4 regions of the Mesorhizobium sp. A623 genome follow, and region 1 is predicted to be linked to each of the others. Evidence: riboswitches for the same ligand, from Rfam matches in the RefSeq annotation. Region 1 holds a riboswitch; each other region holds the start of a gene.
The links. Region 1 has a riboswitch for cobalamin ahead of ACX3P1_RS09360 (aromatic ring-hydroxylating oxygenase subunit alpha). Riboswitches for the same ligand answer to the same signal wherever they lie in the genome.
Positions count from the first base shown of each region.

Region 2: it holds a riboswitch for cobalamin, as region 1 does, so the genes downstream of both, ACX3P1_RS14175 (TonB-dependent receptor plug domain-containing protein) here and ACX3P1_RS09360 (aromatic ring-hydroxylating oxygenase subunit alpha) in region 1, are expected to answer to the same signal.
Region 3: it holds a riboswitch for cobalamin, as region 1 does, so the genes downstream of both, ACX3P1_RS04780 (DUF1636 family protein) here and ACX3P1_RS09360 (aromatic ring-hydroxylating oxygenase subunit alpha) in region 1, are expected to answer to the same signal.
Region 4: it holds a riboswitch for cobalamin, as region 1 does, so the genes downstream of both, ACX3P1_RS26465 (CbtB domain-containing protein) here and ACX3P1_RS09360 (aromatic ring-hydroxylating oxygenase subunit alpha) in region 1, are expected to answer to the same signal.

Region 1 is NZ_JBTMXB010000007.1:57,427-61,229, reverse strand. It holds gene ACX3P1_RS09375 (M3 family metallopeptidase) at 1-178, shown strand, start outside; gene ACX3P1_RS09370 (TetR/AcrR family transcriptional regulator) at 223-837, opposite strand; gene ACX3P1_RS09365 (MFS transporter) at 909-2,192, shown strand; cobalamin riboswitch at 2,282-2,484, shown strand; gene ACX3P1_RS09360 (aromatic ring-hydroxylating oxygenase subunit alpha) at 2,606-3,803, shown strand, end outside.
Region 2 is NZ_JBTMXB010000012.1:13,353-17,155, forward strand. It holds gene ACX3P1_RS14165 (LacI family DNA-binding transcriptional regulator) at 22-1,047, shown strand; gene ACX3P1_RS14170 (adenosylcobinamide amidohydrolase) at 1,065-1,742, opposite strand; cobalamin riboswitch at 1,855-2,063, shown strand; gene ACX3P1_RS14175 (TonB-dependent receptor plug domain-containing protein) at 2,258-3,803, shown strand, end outside.
Region 3 is NZ_JBTMXB010000003.1:171,211-175,013, reverse strand. It holds gene cobN (cobaltochelatase subunit CobN) at 1-826, opposite strand, end outside; gene cobW (cobalamin biosynthesis protein CobW) at 845-1,876, opposite strand; gene ACX3P1_RS04780 (DUF1636 family protein) at 1,879-2,304, opposite strand; cobalamin riboswitch at 2,329-2,530, opposite strand; gene ACX3P1_RS04775 (winged helix-turn-helix domain-containing protein) at 2,533-3,759, opposite strand.
Region 4 is NZ_JBTMXB010000058.1:12,448-16,250, reverse strand. It holds gene ACX3P1_RS26475 (pyridoxal phosphate-dependent aminotransferase) at 204-1,313, shown strand; gene ACX3P1_RS26470 (histidine phosphatase family protein) at 1,310-1,894, opposite strand; adenosylcobalamin (AdoCbl) riboswitch at 1,998-2,153, shown strand; gene ACX3P1_RS26465 (CbtB domain-containing protein) at 2,157-2,366, shown strand; gene ACX3P1_RS26460 (CbtA family protein) at 2,378-3,130, shown strand; gene ACX3P1_RS26455 (hypothetical protein) at 3,192-3,767, shown strand.

The DNA.
Region 1 (3,803 bases):
CGACGCCTTTTCCGCCTTCGAGGAAACCGGCGACCCCTTCAACCCGGCGCTGGCCGAACGCTTGCTGAAAAACATCTACGCCGCCGGCGGCTCGAAAGACCCGGAAGAACTCTACACCGCCTTTCGCGGCAAGATGCCGTCGCCAGAAGCCATGATGGCCAAGCGCGGGCTGGTGTAGCGCGTCTTTTGTTCTGCGGGCCGGCGACCGGAACTATCCCAACCCTAACCGGCCAGGCTCGCCCCGATCAGCAGGTCGGCATTCTTCGCCACCGATGCGGCCGGCCCGCCCTCTCCGAAAAGCTGGCCGGAGATATAGGCGCCTTCGATCAAAAGCAGCAGGCCGTCGCCCAGCGTATCGGCATCCTTCGCGCCCATTTCGCGGGCCATGGCGCGCAGGCGGCGGCGCAGTTCCTTCTTGTTTTCCTCGCTGACGACGCGGGCCGGATGGTCGTGTTCGGGATATTCCACCGCCGCGTTGGTCAGGCCGCAGCCGCGATAGCCGGACCTTTGTGTTCGCTTGCCGATGCGGATAAAAAAGGCGCCGATCTGCGCGCGCGCGTCGCCCGGATGGGCTGCCACCGCCTCGTCGAAGCGCGCCCAGAATTCGCCGTCGTAGTGCCTCAGATACGAAGCGGCGAGTTCGTCCTTGGAGGCGAAGCTGCGGTAGAGGCTGGGCTTGGTGACGCCCGCCGTCTTGACGATTTCCTCGACGCCGATCGCCCTTATGCCCTGCCGGTAGAACAGGTCGGATGCGGCAGTCATGATTTTTTCGGCAGCGCGCGGCACGTGGCCATCGCCATCCTTGATCCTTGCATCAATATTATTGGCGTCTGACATTCGCTGGCTCGCTTGACAATGTTACCGATCGGTACGAATAGTGGGCGCTCCGTAACGTACCGGTCAGTAACATGATAGCCCAACCTCGCATGCTTGGCCAGCGCTACGCGTTTGTCGTCGTCGCCGTCATCTTTTTCTGCCTGCTGATTGCGGCCGGCCTGCGTTCCGCGCCGGCGGTGATGATGCTGCCGCTGGAATCCGAGCTCGGCTGGGGTCGCGACGTCGTTTCGCTCGCTGCGGCGGTCGGCATCTTCCTCTATGGCCTGGCCGGTCCGTTTGCCGCAGCCCTGATGGAGCGCTTCGGTCTGCGCCTGATCCTGCTCGGCGCGCTTGCCCTGATGGCCGGTTCGACCGCGTCCAGCCTGTTGATGACCGAGCCGTGGCAGTTGGTCGCCAGTTGGGGTATCTTTTCCGGCATCGGCTCGGGCGCCGTGGCGACCGTGCTCGGCGCCACCATCGTCAACCGCTGGTTCAAGACCAATCGCGGCCTGGTCATGGGGCTGATGTCCGCGTCGAGCGCCACTGGCATGCTGGTGTTCCTGCCGGTGCTGGCGATGCTGGCGCAGTGGGGCGGCTGGAGGCCGGTCGCCATGGCCGTCGCCATCGCCTGCGCCGCCTTGTTGCCGCTGGTCTGGCTTTTGGTGCCGGAGCGGCCCTCTTCCATCGGCCTCGTCCGCTTCGGCGCGGATGCCGACGACGTGCCGCCGGTATCGCCCGCCTCGCAGGGCAATTTCATCGCCCACACGCTCGGCACGCTACGCCGCGCCGCGCGCACGCGGGTGTTCTGGTATCTGTTCGCCACCTTCTTTGTATGCGGCTTCACCACCAACGGGCTGGTCGGAACCCATCTCATCGCCTTTTGCGGCGACATGGGCATTCCCGAGGTGAAGGCGGCCGGCCTGCTTGCCTTGATGGGCGTGTTCGACCTGATCGGCACCACGCTGTCGGGCTGGCTGACCGACCGCTTCGACCCGCGCAAACTACTCGGCATGTATTACGGCATTCGCGGCCTGTCGCTGATCTACCTGCCCATGTCCGGTTTTTCCGGCACGGCGCTGACCATCTTCGCCGTGCTCTACGGCCTCGACTGGATCGCCACCGTGCCGCCGACGCTGCGCCTGTCCAACGAAGCCTTCGGCGATCGCTCCGGCCCGATCGTCTTTGGCTGGATCGTCGCCGGCCACCAGGTCGGGGCGGCAACCGCCGCCTTTTTCGGCGGCGCGCTGCGCGAAATGCAGGGCAATTACGAACTGGCGTTCCAGATCGCGGGCATGACCGCCATCGTGGCCGCCTGCATCTCGCTGCTCATCGACACCAGCCGGCCGGCCTTCGAACCGGAAGGCCAGCCCGCCTGACGGCGCGTCGGGAAGCGCCGTTTTTCGCCCTGTCGCCTTTGCGCTTTGGCGATGTCGCTTTCGTATGGCCGGACCCCATGTCCCGGTGATTAGATGCTTTTGCTTTAGGTGCCCGTTCGCGAAAGCCGACGGGATAATTGGGAAGCCGGTTGGATGCCGGCGCTGCCCCCGCAACGGTAGCGGAGCTGAAAGTCTCGACAAAAGCCACTGGGTGATAAGCCTGGGAAGGCGTCGAGACAGTCCGGGAGGACAGCTCCGAAGCCCGGAAACCAGCCTCGAGCAGACGTAAACTCGACTGATCGCGGTGGGCGGTCAAGAGGCGAATCCTTGCGGACGGGCAATCGTGCCGGTGCGCAATCGTTCACCCCTGAAGTCACCACCAGTTCAGTCCTAGCATTTGCTGAGGGCAGGACATGGACACGAAGACCGAAATGCTGAAGCGGCTCGAGCGCCGCCGTCAGGGCTTCTCGCTGGAGCAGCCCTTCTACACCGATCCCGATTATTTCAAGCTCGACATGGAACTGATCTGGTATCGCGACTGGCTTTTCGTTGGCCATGATTGCGAAGTGCCCAAGCCCGGCAATTATTTCACGCTGCAGATCGGCGACTACCCAGTGGTGCTGGTGCGGGACCAGAAGGGCAAGATTCATGCCCTGCATAATTCTTGCCGCCATCGCGGCAGCCGCGTCTGCCCGTCCGACAAGGGATCGGCGGCCAAGCTCGTCTGCCCCTACCACCAATGGACCTATGAACTCGACGGCAGCCTGTTGTTCGCCCGCGACATGGCGCAGGGTTTCGACAAGGCCGATTTCAGCCTGAAACCCATCGCCTGTGAAAGCGTTGGCGGCTTCATCTTCATCTGCCTCGCCGAAAAGCCGGCCGATTTCGCCCCGATGCGGGCAATGATCGACCCCTATCTCGCGCCGCACCGGCTGACCGAAGCGAAAGTCGCCTTCGAGAGCACCATCATTGAGAAAGGCAACTGGAAGCTTGTCTGGGAAAACAACCGCGAGTGCTACCACTGTGCCGCCAACCACCCCGAACTGTGCAAGACCTTCCCCGAAGCTCCCGTCGTCACCGGCGTGCAGGCCGCCGACAGCGATCCGGAGATGCTGGCCCATTGGGCGAAATGCGAGCCGGTGGGCCTGCCCAGCAAGTTCCGCATCGATCCGGCAGGCCAGTTCCGCGCCACCCGCGCGCCGCTGCTGCGCGATGCCGTCAGCTACACCATGACCGGCAAGCGGGCGGTGAAGAAGAACCTGTCCGACAGCGTCTCGACCGAGGGGATCGGCTCGCTGCTGCTCTATCATTATCCAACGACCTGGGACCACGTTCTCGGCGACCATGCCGTCACTTTCCGCGTGCTGCCGATCAGCGCCACGGAAACCGCAGTGACCACGAAATGGCTCGTCCACAAGGATGCGGTCGAGGGCGTGGATTACGACCTCGCCGAACTCACCCATGTCTGGACCATGACCAATGCCGAGGATCGGCGCATCGTCGAGGAGAATGCCTTCGGCATCCTGTCGCCTGCCTACGAACCCGGCCCCTATTCGGAAGTGCACGAAGGCGGCGTCATCCAGTTCGTCAACTGGTACGCCGATTTTATCG
Region 2 (3,803 bases), on a different contig from region 1:
ACACATGGCCATGGCCTGAAATTGAAAATTCCAAAGCCTCAAAACAGCTTCTCAAGCGCCAAGCAGGTCGCGGAACTCGCGGGCGTCTCGCGTTCGGCGGTATCGCGCACCTTCACGCCGGGAGCAAGCGTCTCCAGCCAGACGCGCGAACGGGTGATGCAGGCCGCCGAACAACTCGGCTATCACGTCAATCATCTGGCGCGCGGCCTGATGCGGTCCTCCACAGGCATCGTCTGTCTGGCGGTTGCCGAAGCGGATACGCCGTATCAGGCGCGCATGCTGCAGGCGTTGGCCCGGCATTTGCGCGACGCGGGCAAGGTTATCATGGTCCTCAACACGTCCGGCCCAAGCCAGGACATAGACCATGCCCTCAAGCAGACATTCAACTACCGGGCCGATGCAACGGTCGTCTTATCTGGAGCGCCGCCGCAATCGCTGATCCGCAGTTGCCTTGAGAACGGGCAGCGTCTTATCCTGATCAACCGTGACGACAGGTTCTCCGGGCCGCACAATATCCAGGTCGACAGTGCCTCGGCGGCGGAGGCAGCCCTTCATGCGTTCGTGCGCGCGGGCTGCAAAAGACCCGCTCTGGTAACGTCGGCGGCAGGAACGCCGAGCCTTTTGAAGCGCGAAGAGGCCTTCGTATCGGCGGCCCGCAACCATGGGCTGGATGTTATCGTCTGGCGGGAAGGCCGAACCTCCTACGACACCGGCGCGCAGGGGGCGCGGCAATTGTTTGCAGGCAAGATGCGCCCGGATGCGGCCTTTTGCGTAACGGACCTGATCGCCTGCGGCTTTCTCGATACCGCGCGCCACGAATTCAAGCTGGACGTGCCGCGCGACCTTTGCGTCATCGGGTTCGACGACATCGAACAGGCCGGCTGGACGTCGTATCGGCTCACCACTTTTGCCCCTCCGATAGAGGCCATAGCCCTGCATGTAGCGGAACTGGTTTCCTCGCCGCAAGACGGCGTCAATACCAGCAGCCGCATGACCTTTGCCGCACCGATCGTCTGGCGCGAAACCGTAAGGCCCGGCCCCGCCTGAACCCCGTCAACACTAACCTATGGCTGAATGCCGGCCGAGGCCAGTTCCCGCCTTTCTTCGACCCAGAGCGCGCCGCCCTGGCTGACGGCGTCATACACCGCGCGGCCGATCGCGGCGCCGATGTCGGTATGCAGCCCGGCAAAATTCTCGCCGCCTTCCATGGATGGCGCTGCGACGGCGATACAATCGGTCCCGGTTCCGGTGACGGGCTTGCCGCCCTGACGCCAGTCCAGGTCGATGATGGCCGCGGTCCGGGCCTCGGTCGCGATCGATATAGCCTCGATCAGGGCGGCTTGAGAAAGCGGCCGGTCGATATGGGCGAGCAGGTTGATGGTGCCGACGGGGGCGCCAGCCAGCGGCGGCGCGCCAACCCTTGCGGCGTTGCCCAGGCCCACCGTCGCCAGGCAGGTCGCGGTGGCGGCACCGGATACCGCCGTTGCGAGATGATGGCGCTCCACATAGCGCGACGTCATCAGGTGGACCGCATCCGCGTGGCCTGCCGCCGCCATTCGCGTTTCGAGCAACCGGGCGGGATCGACGCCCAACGGCAGGTCGTCGTTTCGAACATGCAGCCACGCGACCTTGCGTGCCGTGACGAAACCCGGCCGGGTAAGCGACCAGCTCAGCACGGTCTGCGGAATGGCAAATTCCGCGACGAGAATGGGGCTGGCGCACGAAACTGAAAAGGCTTTCATGCCGGCTCTTCTTTCATTGCTCAAGCCAGCCGGCAAGATGCCCGCGCGCAGCCTTCAGAATTGTTTTGGAACTTCGGCCCTTGAGCGATTGACGCCCCTGCCCGCGCCGACTAGTTTCCGCGCTGGAACTGGTGCCGCCGCAAGGTGGTTTAAAAGGGAACACGGTGAAGCCGGCAAACCGGCCGAAACCGAGACTGCCCCCGCAACTGTAACCGTTGAGCCTTCTCCCATTTGCCACTGAACGCGCCTGGCGCGCTCGGGAAGGCGGAAGACCGGCAATGACACGGAAGTCAGGAGACCTGCCATTCCAGTCACCCATGCCCGAACACGAGGGGTGTTCAGGCGCGGTCGTCCGTGGCGGTGACACGATAACGTGTTGCCGCGCGCCGGGACGGTCGAGGGGGTGGAAGATCAACCCCGCCAATCGCTGGAACCAGAACGCGGCTTGAGATGAGCCAGTGGCGAACAGCTTCGCCTGCAAAGTTCTGGAGGTCGAATTGAAGAAGATAATCGGGATGGCCGGCGCGTTGGCGCTGGTGTTGACAGGCCACGCAGGAGCGCAGGAAGCCGGCACGGACGCTTCCGGTGCAACGAAGCTCGACCGCATCCTCATCACCACGCCCTTGCGGCGTGAATCGTCGCTGGAACGGTCGACGTCATCGGTAACCGTGGTAAGCGAGGAAGAGATCAAGCAGTCGGCGGCTTCCGACTTGCTGTCCCTGTTGAAGGCCTATCCAGGCGTCACCGTGACCGCCAATGGCGGCATGGGCGCGGATTCGAGCATTTCGCTGCGTGGAACCACCGCCGCGCAGACGCTCGTGCTCGTCAATGGCGTACGCGCAGGCTCGGCAACGTCGGGAACCGTCAACCTGTCCGGCATTCCGCTGGCTTCGATCGAACGCATCGAAATCGCCAAGGGCGGCCATTCGGCACAATATGGCGCGGACGCCATCGGCGGCATCATCAACATCATCACCAGGCAGGGCGGCATCTGCGCCGACGGAAGCAAAAGCTGCGGTACGGTCACGGTGGGCGTCACACATCCCTGGGGTGGGTACCTGTCCGGCAATCTGCAAGGCCAGAGCGACGGCGGCACCAACTATTCCTTCGGGGCCCAAGTGCTGGGGACGCAGGGCTACGACTTCACCGTACCTTCCGCCTATGGGCACGAGCCGGACAAGGACGGTTTCCGGCAAGGCTCGTTCAATTTCTCGCTGTCGAAGGATCTGGACTGGGGCCGGGTTTATGCTGACGGGCTTTACGCGCGTGGCCGCAACCAATACGACCGCCAGCCGGTGAACGAGGCCGATACCAGCAATTTCTCCGGCCGTATCGGCGCGCGTATCGACCATTCCGATAGCTGGTCGTCCACCGTCGAACTGATGACCGCGCTCGACTATGCCTCGAACTTCGGGCCGAGCGAAAAAGGCGACGATTTCGACACGCTGCGCTATGGCATTCTCGCCTCCACGCAAAAAACGTTCGAGGTCGGTGAAGCGAAACATACGCTGTCGGGCGGGGTCGAAGCCTATCGCGATACGGTCGATGGCAGTTCCATCTCCGCTGTCGCTTATGCCAAGACGGAACGCGACCTGACGGGCGTCTTCGGCCAATATTCGTTCGAGTACGAGGCGCTTACCGTCGATAGCGGCCTGCGCTACGATCACGACGAGCAATTCGGCAGCGCCACCACCTACAATATCGGCGCAAGCTACGAACTGACGGACGGGCTGGTGGCGCGCACCTCCTACGCCACCGGCTTTCGCGCCCCGACCTTCAACGACCTCTATTATCCCGACCCCTATCTGTCGGGTAACCCGGACCTGAAGCCGGAGCGGTCGCGGTCCTACGAAATCGGCTTGAACTGGCAGGCCACGACCCAGACAAGCCTCGACATGGCGGTCTATCGCACGCAGGTGAAAGACCAGATCAACTGGGCGCCCATCGACCCCAACGACGCGTGGGGGCCGTGGCACCCGGACAACATCGATCAGGTGCAGATAACCGGTTTTGAGGCGACCCTGGCGCATGAATTCAACGCCGAGTGGAGCGGCCGGCTGG
Region 3 (3,803 bases), on a different contig from region 1:
TCTGGCTGCCCGGTTCAGCACCCGAGGCGAAGGCCGTGGCGGCGACGATGGCAGAGGGGTTCAGCGTGGTAAGAGCGGTTTCGACGACGGCAAGCGAGGCCGGGTCCTTCAGGCTGGAGACGAAGATGGGAACAGGCGTCATGCCGCGCTGCCGGAGCGCTTCGGTCAAGGAATCGATGGGGGCGATATCGGCCGCTTGCAGCATGGAGCGATAGAAGAGAATGGGAACGACGGCGGCCGTTTTGTTCTCGATGCAAGGCGCTTCGACGACGCCTCTGCCCGGCTCGTAATAGCCTGCCTTAGGCACGGTGACCGGGTCGGCGGCGGAAATGTCTGTTCCGGCCAGTTGCGCTAGGCGATGCACCAGGGCTGCCATGTTGGCGGAGCCGCCTTCGCGAAAATAGTCGAGCAGCGCGTCGAGCTCGGTGCGGGGCAGGGTGGAGGCCTCGATCAGCCGCAAGTCCTCGTCGCGGCATTCGCCGGGCAGCAGCGCCAGTTTAATGCCGCGAGCGCGCGCGATGGAGGCAAGCTGGTCGCAGCCGTAGCGCCACCAGTCATAGCCGCCAAGAATACGGACAAGGATGACTTTTGCATGCTGCGCAACGCTGTCGATCCACAAATCGACGGACATGGGATGGCGCAAATCGCGCAAGGGCGCGAGCCGCATCGACGGCAAGCGCTGCGCGTCGGCCTGCCATGCAGCCGCCAGACCGGCCAGATCACTATCGGTGAAGGACAGCGCCACCACATCCGCCGGCGTCTGCCGCAGATCGACAGGCTCGGCGAGATCGTCGAGCGAGGCGGAAGTGGTGGTCAGGATGTGCATCGTGAGCCAGTGTTGCGGTCAGCCGATCAATATTTTCTCAATGGCCGGACGATTGAGCCCCTTCAGGCCGATGACTACCAGGCGCGAGCGGCGGTCGTCTTCGGCCGTCCAGGCGCGGTCGTAATAGTGGGTGACGCGGGGGCCGACCGCTTGCAGCAAAAGCCGCATCGGCTTGGCCGACACTTCAACGAAGCCCTTCACACGCAGCACGTTTTCCTGTTCGGCGGTGGCGGCGACGCGCTTGGCGAGGTCGTCGGGGTTCGCGATCGAGGGGATGTCGATGATGATCGAATCGAAATCGTCGTGCTCATGGCCGCCCATGCCGTCGTGATGGCTCCAGCGGTTTTCGATGTCGTCTTCGACGGCGAGGCCGAGGCCGAGCAGCACCGACGGATCGACCTTGCCTTGCGAGACCGGCAGGGTTTTGACGGCGCGGGCACGGCTCTTGGCGATGATGTCGTTGGCGCGCGCCATGGCGGCATCGTCCATGAGATCGCTCTTGGACAGGATGATGAGATCGGCGCAGGCGACCTGATCCTCGAACACTTCCTCGACCGGATCGTCATGGTCGAGCGTCGGGTCGGCGGCGCGCTGGGCGGCCAGCGCATCCATGTCGGAAGCGACCTGACCGGCGGCAAGGGCCGCTCCGTCGACCACGGCGATGACGCCATCGACCGTGACGCGGCTTTTGACCGCCGGCCACTGGAACGCCTGGACCAGCGGTTTGGGCAGGGCAAGGCCGGACGTTTCGATCAGGATGTGATCGACAGGAGGTTGGAGTGACAGGATACGGTCGAGCGCGGGCACGAAGTCGTCGGCGACGGTGCAGCAGATGCAGCCATTCGCGAGTTCGACGATGTTTTCTTCCGGACAGGTGTCGATGCCGCAGCCTTTAAGAATTTCGCCGTCGACGCCGATGTCTCCAAATTCGTTGACGATGAGGGCCAGCCGCTTGCCGCTGGAGTTCTCCAGCAAATGGCGAACCAGCGTGGTTTTTCCCGAACCGAGAAAGCCGGTGATGACGGTGCAGGGAACACGGGATGCGGTCATGGTCAGTCCTTCAGCGTGGCAAGGGGAGGGATGCGCGCGACAAGGCCGCGCTTCAGCGAATCGGGGCGGCCGCGCCAGGGGATGAGACCGTCGCTGGACGTGGCGAAGAGTTTTGCGCCGGCGACGAGATCGGGGCCGCTGGTTACGGTCAGGTCGCCGAAAACATAGCTCCAGCAGCCGTCGCGCAGGATGGCTGCGCTGAGGCGGCGCTTGCAGTTGCCAAGGCATTCGACGGTGCGGATATGGATGTTTTCGTCGATAGCGGCGCGGCGTGTATTTTCCGCCAACGTCTCGCCTGCGCTGGGACGGGCATCCGAGCCGGTTTCGTCGCGGCACGATGAACAGACGATGATCGTCGCCTCGATACCGGATAGAATATCGGCGGACTCAGCCGGAAAATTGCCGTTCTGGTTCAAGACCTGCTCCATGCCCGGAAACCCGCCAGGCTATCGGATTATTTCTCGCAGACGGCAGGTCTCCTGGCTCGCGGGTCATCGCCTTGGCCGCCTTCCCAGGAAAATCCCAGTGGCATTCGGCCTTGGCTCGTCGCTTACAGTTGCGGGGACAGCCGCGGATTTGCGACTTTCGTCGCGCACCGCATTCCCTCTTCGCTCCTCCCTGTGAAAAGAGGAGACCGTCTGGAGCGGATTTAGGCGTTAGTGAGAGGCCGTGTCAACGTGTCGATGCGACAGCGCGATGTCGGCCAGCGCCGGTCCGAGATCGCCGGCCGGCGTGATTTCGATATGTTCAAGGCCGAGCCAGCCCTGCATCTGCTTCAGTTCCTCGAAAAGATGGGCGGCGGCGTCTGTGGGTGCGGTCGCTTCGGCGTAGGCGGCGTGGACGCGCAGCACGCTTGCCGGGCGGTCGGCCTTGAGGTCGACGCGGGCAGCGATTTTATCGCCGAGCAGGAAAGGCAGCACATAGTAGCCATATTGGCGCTTTTCGGCCGGCGTGTAGATTTCGATCCGGTAGCGGAAGTCGAACAGGCTTTCGGCGCGCGAGCGCTCGAACACCAGCGGATCGAAAGGCGCGAGCATGGCGCGCGCCTCGACTCGGCGCGGCATGCGGGCGTCCTTGTGCAGAAAAGCCGGCTTGTTCCAGCCTTCGACGCGGACGGGCAGAATTTCGCCTTCATCGACCAGTTCTTCCAGCCTGCCCTTCATGTCGGCGGGAGAAAGGCGAAAATAATCGCGTAAACAGTTGGCGGTGGCGATGCCGTGCGCGCGGGCCGATATGCGCAGCAGTTCGCGGTGGGCGTCGGCGGGCGAAGGCGTGGGCAGATCCAGAACCGCCTGCGGCAGCACGCGTTCGGGCAGGTCGTAAAATCGCTTGAAGCCGCGCCGATAGGCGGTGGTGATGCGGCCGGCCCAGAACAGCCATTCGAAGGCGTGCTTAGCCTCGCTCCAACCCCACCAGCCGCCGGAACCTTTCTGGCCGTCAAGCTCGGATGCGGCAATCGGCCCGCGCGCCACGATTTCGCGAAAAATGTCTTCTATATAGGCGGCGCGTTCGCGGCCGAATTTGGCGAGGCCGCCATACATGCCGTCGCCGCGCTCCGCCCGCGCCATGCGCCAGCGCATCAATGGCCAGGTTTCGACCGGAAGGTAGGAAGCTTCGTGCGCCCAATACTCGAAGACTGCACGTTTTCGTGAAATGGCAGCATTGTCGAGCAGCGAAAGCGGGTAGGGGCCGAGCCTGGAATAAAGCGGCATGTAGTGCGCGCGGATCACGGCGCTGACGGAATCGATCTGCAACAGGCCGGTCCGCGACAAAACGCGCGAAAAATGCCGGCGGTCCGGCGTGCCGGCTGGCCGCGTGTCACAGAAGCCTTGTGCAGCAAGCGCTATGCGGCGCGCGAGCCGGAGCGATATGTTTTCCTTCATGCCGGTTCCGGGCAATCCTTGAGCTTGGGGGCGGTGATTCCACG
Region 4 (3,803 bases), on a different contig from region 1:
CTGGCGCAACCGACGATTCGATCGGTGGCATCATCCGCTTCCAGCGCTCGTTCTAAGACAGCGCTTTCTATCTGAAGAAAAACCCGGCGGGCAACCGCCGGGTTTTTTCGTTTGAATCTGATGGTGCGCTGCCTGGGCGCAGGCTTGCGCGCTTCGAATGGCGGCTGTAGCTAGAAGAACACTTGCCTTAACGAGTATGCATCATGTCGAAACGCCCTCCCCTCAACGAAATCGTCGGCGCGCTTCCCGCAACGGTGCCCTTTGTCGGCCCCGAGGCGCAGCAACGGGAACGCGGGCGGGCATTTCGTGCCCGCATGGGGGCCAATGAGAGCAGTTTCGGGCCTTCGCCGCGCGTTATTTCCGGCATGGCCGCGATTGCCGGCGATATGTGGATGTATGGCGACCCCGACAATTACGATCTCAAGCAGGCTGCGGCAGTCCATCACGGCGTCTCGCCGGAAAATATTGTCGTCGGAGAAGGCATTGACGGGCTTCTCGGCGTGCTAGTCCATATGTATGTCGCGCCGGGCACGCCGGTGGTCACCTCGCTTGGCGCCTACCCGACCTTCAATTTCCACGTCGCGGCGGCCGGCGGACGCTTGGTCGAAGTTCCCTATGAAGACGACCGCGAAAGCCTTGACGGGCTGCTTGCGGCGGTGCGGCGGGAAAACGCGCCGCTGGTCTATCTGTCCAATCCCGACAACCCGATGGGAAGTTTTTGGGATGCGGCGGAAATCATGCGCTTTATCGAGGCGCTGCCTGAAACCACGATGCTGATCCTGGACGAGGCCTATGGCGAGTTGGCGCCTGCCTCGGCGCTTCCGGCAATCGATATCGGGCGCACCAATGTCATCCGCATGCGCACCTTTTCAAAGGCTTACGGGCTGGCCGGCATCCGTTGCGGCTACGCCATCGGCGAGCGGCAGGTCATTGCCGACTTCGAGAAAATCCGCAACCACTACGGCGTCGGCCGCATGGCGCAGATTGCCGGCGTCGAGGCACTGGCCGACCAGGACTGGCTGCAAAGCGTCGTGGCGCGGGTCGATGTCGGTCGCCGACGAATTGCGGCAATCGCCGAGGCGAACGGATTGAAGCCGCTGCCTTCGGCCACCAATTTCGTCGCCATCGACTGCGGCCGCGACGGCGATTTCGCGCTCAAGGTGCTGAAAGGATTTTTGGCGCGCGACGTGTTCATTCGCAAGCCCATGGCGCCGGTGCTCAACCGATGCATCCGGGTCAGCGTCGGCCTCGACCATGAGATCGATATTTTCGCCGAGGAACTGTCCGGCGTGCTCGCGGCCGTGCGCGGCTAACGCTTTTTTGCCTTCGCCGGCATGACGCCGCTGGCGCGTAGCGCCCATCTGCGTCCGTCGGTGCGAAATTCAGCGACGCTCAGCGGCTCGCAATCGATGCGCCAGAACGATTCGAGCGGCGCGCCCAGCACATGAAGCACAGCCACGCGGACGACGGCCGGATGCGTCACAGCAATCGTATGGCCGCGCTCGCCGAGCAGCGCGTCCATCAAGGCGGCTATGCGAGCCGACAGTTCGGCGATCGCCTCGCCGCCATGCGGAGCCGCGGCAGGAACGGCCAACCAGGCCGCGATATTTTCTGGCTGCTGCCCGGAAATCGCGGCCAGCGTCTTTCCGCTCCATGAGCCCATATCCTGATCGGCAAGTTCAGGGCGTTCAACCGCTTGCAAGCCAAGGGCTTGCGCCGTTTGCCTGGCGCGCAGCGCCGGCCCTGTCCAGACGCGGTCGGCGCGGCGCAATTGCGGGCCGAGCGTGTTGGCCATCGCCACTGCGCCTGCCTCGAGCGGCTCATCGAGCGGGAACGCGGCGTGGCGCGTGGCGGCGGTTGCGCCGCTGCAGATCATTGTCAGGCGTCCGGTCATCGAGGAATCGCATCGCGTTTCGTTGGCTCAGCATAGCACGACCGTGCCGGCCCGACGGCCCTTCACGCCCAACACCCTCGTTGACAGGGTAACCGGCGCTGACTACTGTCGCCATTGAAGCAATGTGAGTGGAAACCGGTGAAAGCCCGGTACGGTCGCGCCACTGTGATCGGCTAGCGTTTGAAACGCGATGCCGAGAGTCAGGACTTCTTTCGTTGCTTCATGGCTCATCAACGGGACGCTGTATCCCAGGAGGCACATCATGTCCGACGCTACATTCAATCCAGACGTACGCCCGCTTCCGATCCCGCTCGGCGAAATCCTGCCATGGGCGATCTTCGGCGGGCTGCTTTGCCTTCTCGCCGTCTATTTCGTCGGCTCCGAGGAAGGCGCGATGTCGCTTTTCCGTGGCATGTACATCCACGAATTCGTGCATGACGGACGCCACCTGCTCGGCTTTCCCTGCCACTAAGGGGCTTTGACATGGTTGGTCGTCTTCTCCTTCGCGGGATGCTTGTCGGCATTTTCGCGGGTCTCCTGGCGTTCGGCTTTGCCCGGGTTTTCGGTGAACCCCAGATTGACCGCGCCATCGCGTTCGAAGAATTGATGGCGCAGGCATCCGGTGAAGCGCCGGATGAAGAAACCGAACTCGTTTCCCGCGCGACGCAGGCCGGCATCGGCCTGTTGACCGGTACCGTCGTCTATGGCGCGGCCCTTGGCGGGCTGTTCTCGCTGGTCTTTGCCTATGTCTTTGGGCGCATCGGCCGGTTCGGGCCGCGCGGCACCGCCGCTTTGCTCGCGCTGGCGGGGTTCATCGCCATCGTGCTGATACCGCAGATCAAATATCCAGCGACGCCGCCGGCCGTCGGCAACCCCGACACGATCGGGGTGCGAACGGAACTGTTCTTCATCATGATCGTCATTTCGATCGCCACGCTGGTCGCGTCCATCGGCCTGGCAAGGCGCTTGTGGGCGCAAGACGGAGCCTGGAACGCCTCGATCATCGCTGGAGCGGCTTTCCTGGCAGTCACCGTGGTCGCGCAATACGCCCTGCCCACCATCAATGACGTGCCGGAAAACTTTTCCGCCGACCTGCTGTGGCGCTTCCGCACCGCTTCGCTCGGGCTTCATGCCGTGTTGTGGACGGTAATCGGCCTCGTCTTCGGCGCAGTCGTCGAGCGTAATCTTGCCGGACGCTCGAACCATAAAATCACCGCACGCCCAGCCTTGCGCTAGTTAAGTGCGGCCTCAGCGTTCATCGTTCTTCGCGGCGGCGTCCCTTGCGGGTGCCGCCGCTTTGCTTTTTGCGGTTCCAGCAGGCGCTCATGGCGCGCGCTCGGGCGGGCCGATCAGCGGTATCTCGATCCCCGGCCTGTCTCATGGCCAGATGGCCGTCATCGCCGAATATCGCGGCGAAATTCTCGCGCTGGCCAAGCGACAGGCGAAAACCGACCCGACCTTCCGACGGCTGCTGACTTTCGCCGACGTCCAGTACAGCTACTGCCTATGGGGGCTGGTTCCCGGCAGCCTGCGCGACGAGGAAAGCCCCTTCAACGAATGCAGCCACGCCTATCTCTCGGCGGCGCAAGCGCTACTCGTCCATATGCGCGATATCTCCGACGACAAGCAGCCTACGGAAGCGCTGATCTCCCGGATCGACGCCGACATGGTGCGCAACCAGGCCTCGTTCGTGCAATGCCAGTTCAGCGGCGAAGCTTTCAACACCGCCGAGGTGATCTTCCCGATCTGGCGCAACGTTCCATCGCACACGCCAAGCCTCATCGCTTTCTCGACGCTGGCGATGGCGTTTGCGGGCGGCACGATTCTGCTTGCCGGCGGACGGCGGAAAGACGGCGACGATCAGCCGTGCTGAGCTATCGCCGCACGCCGTAGTTTGCCTTGGCGCCGC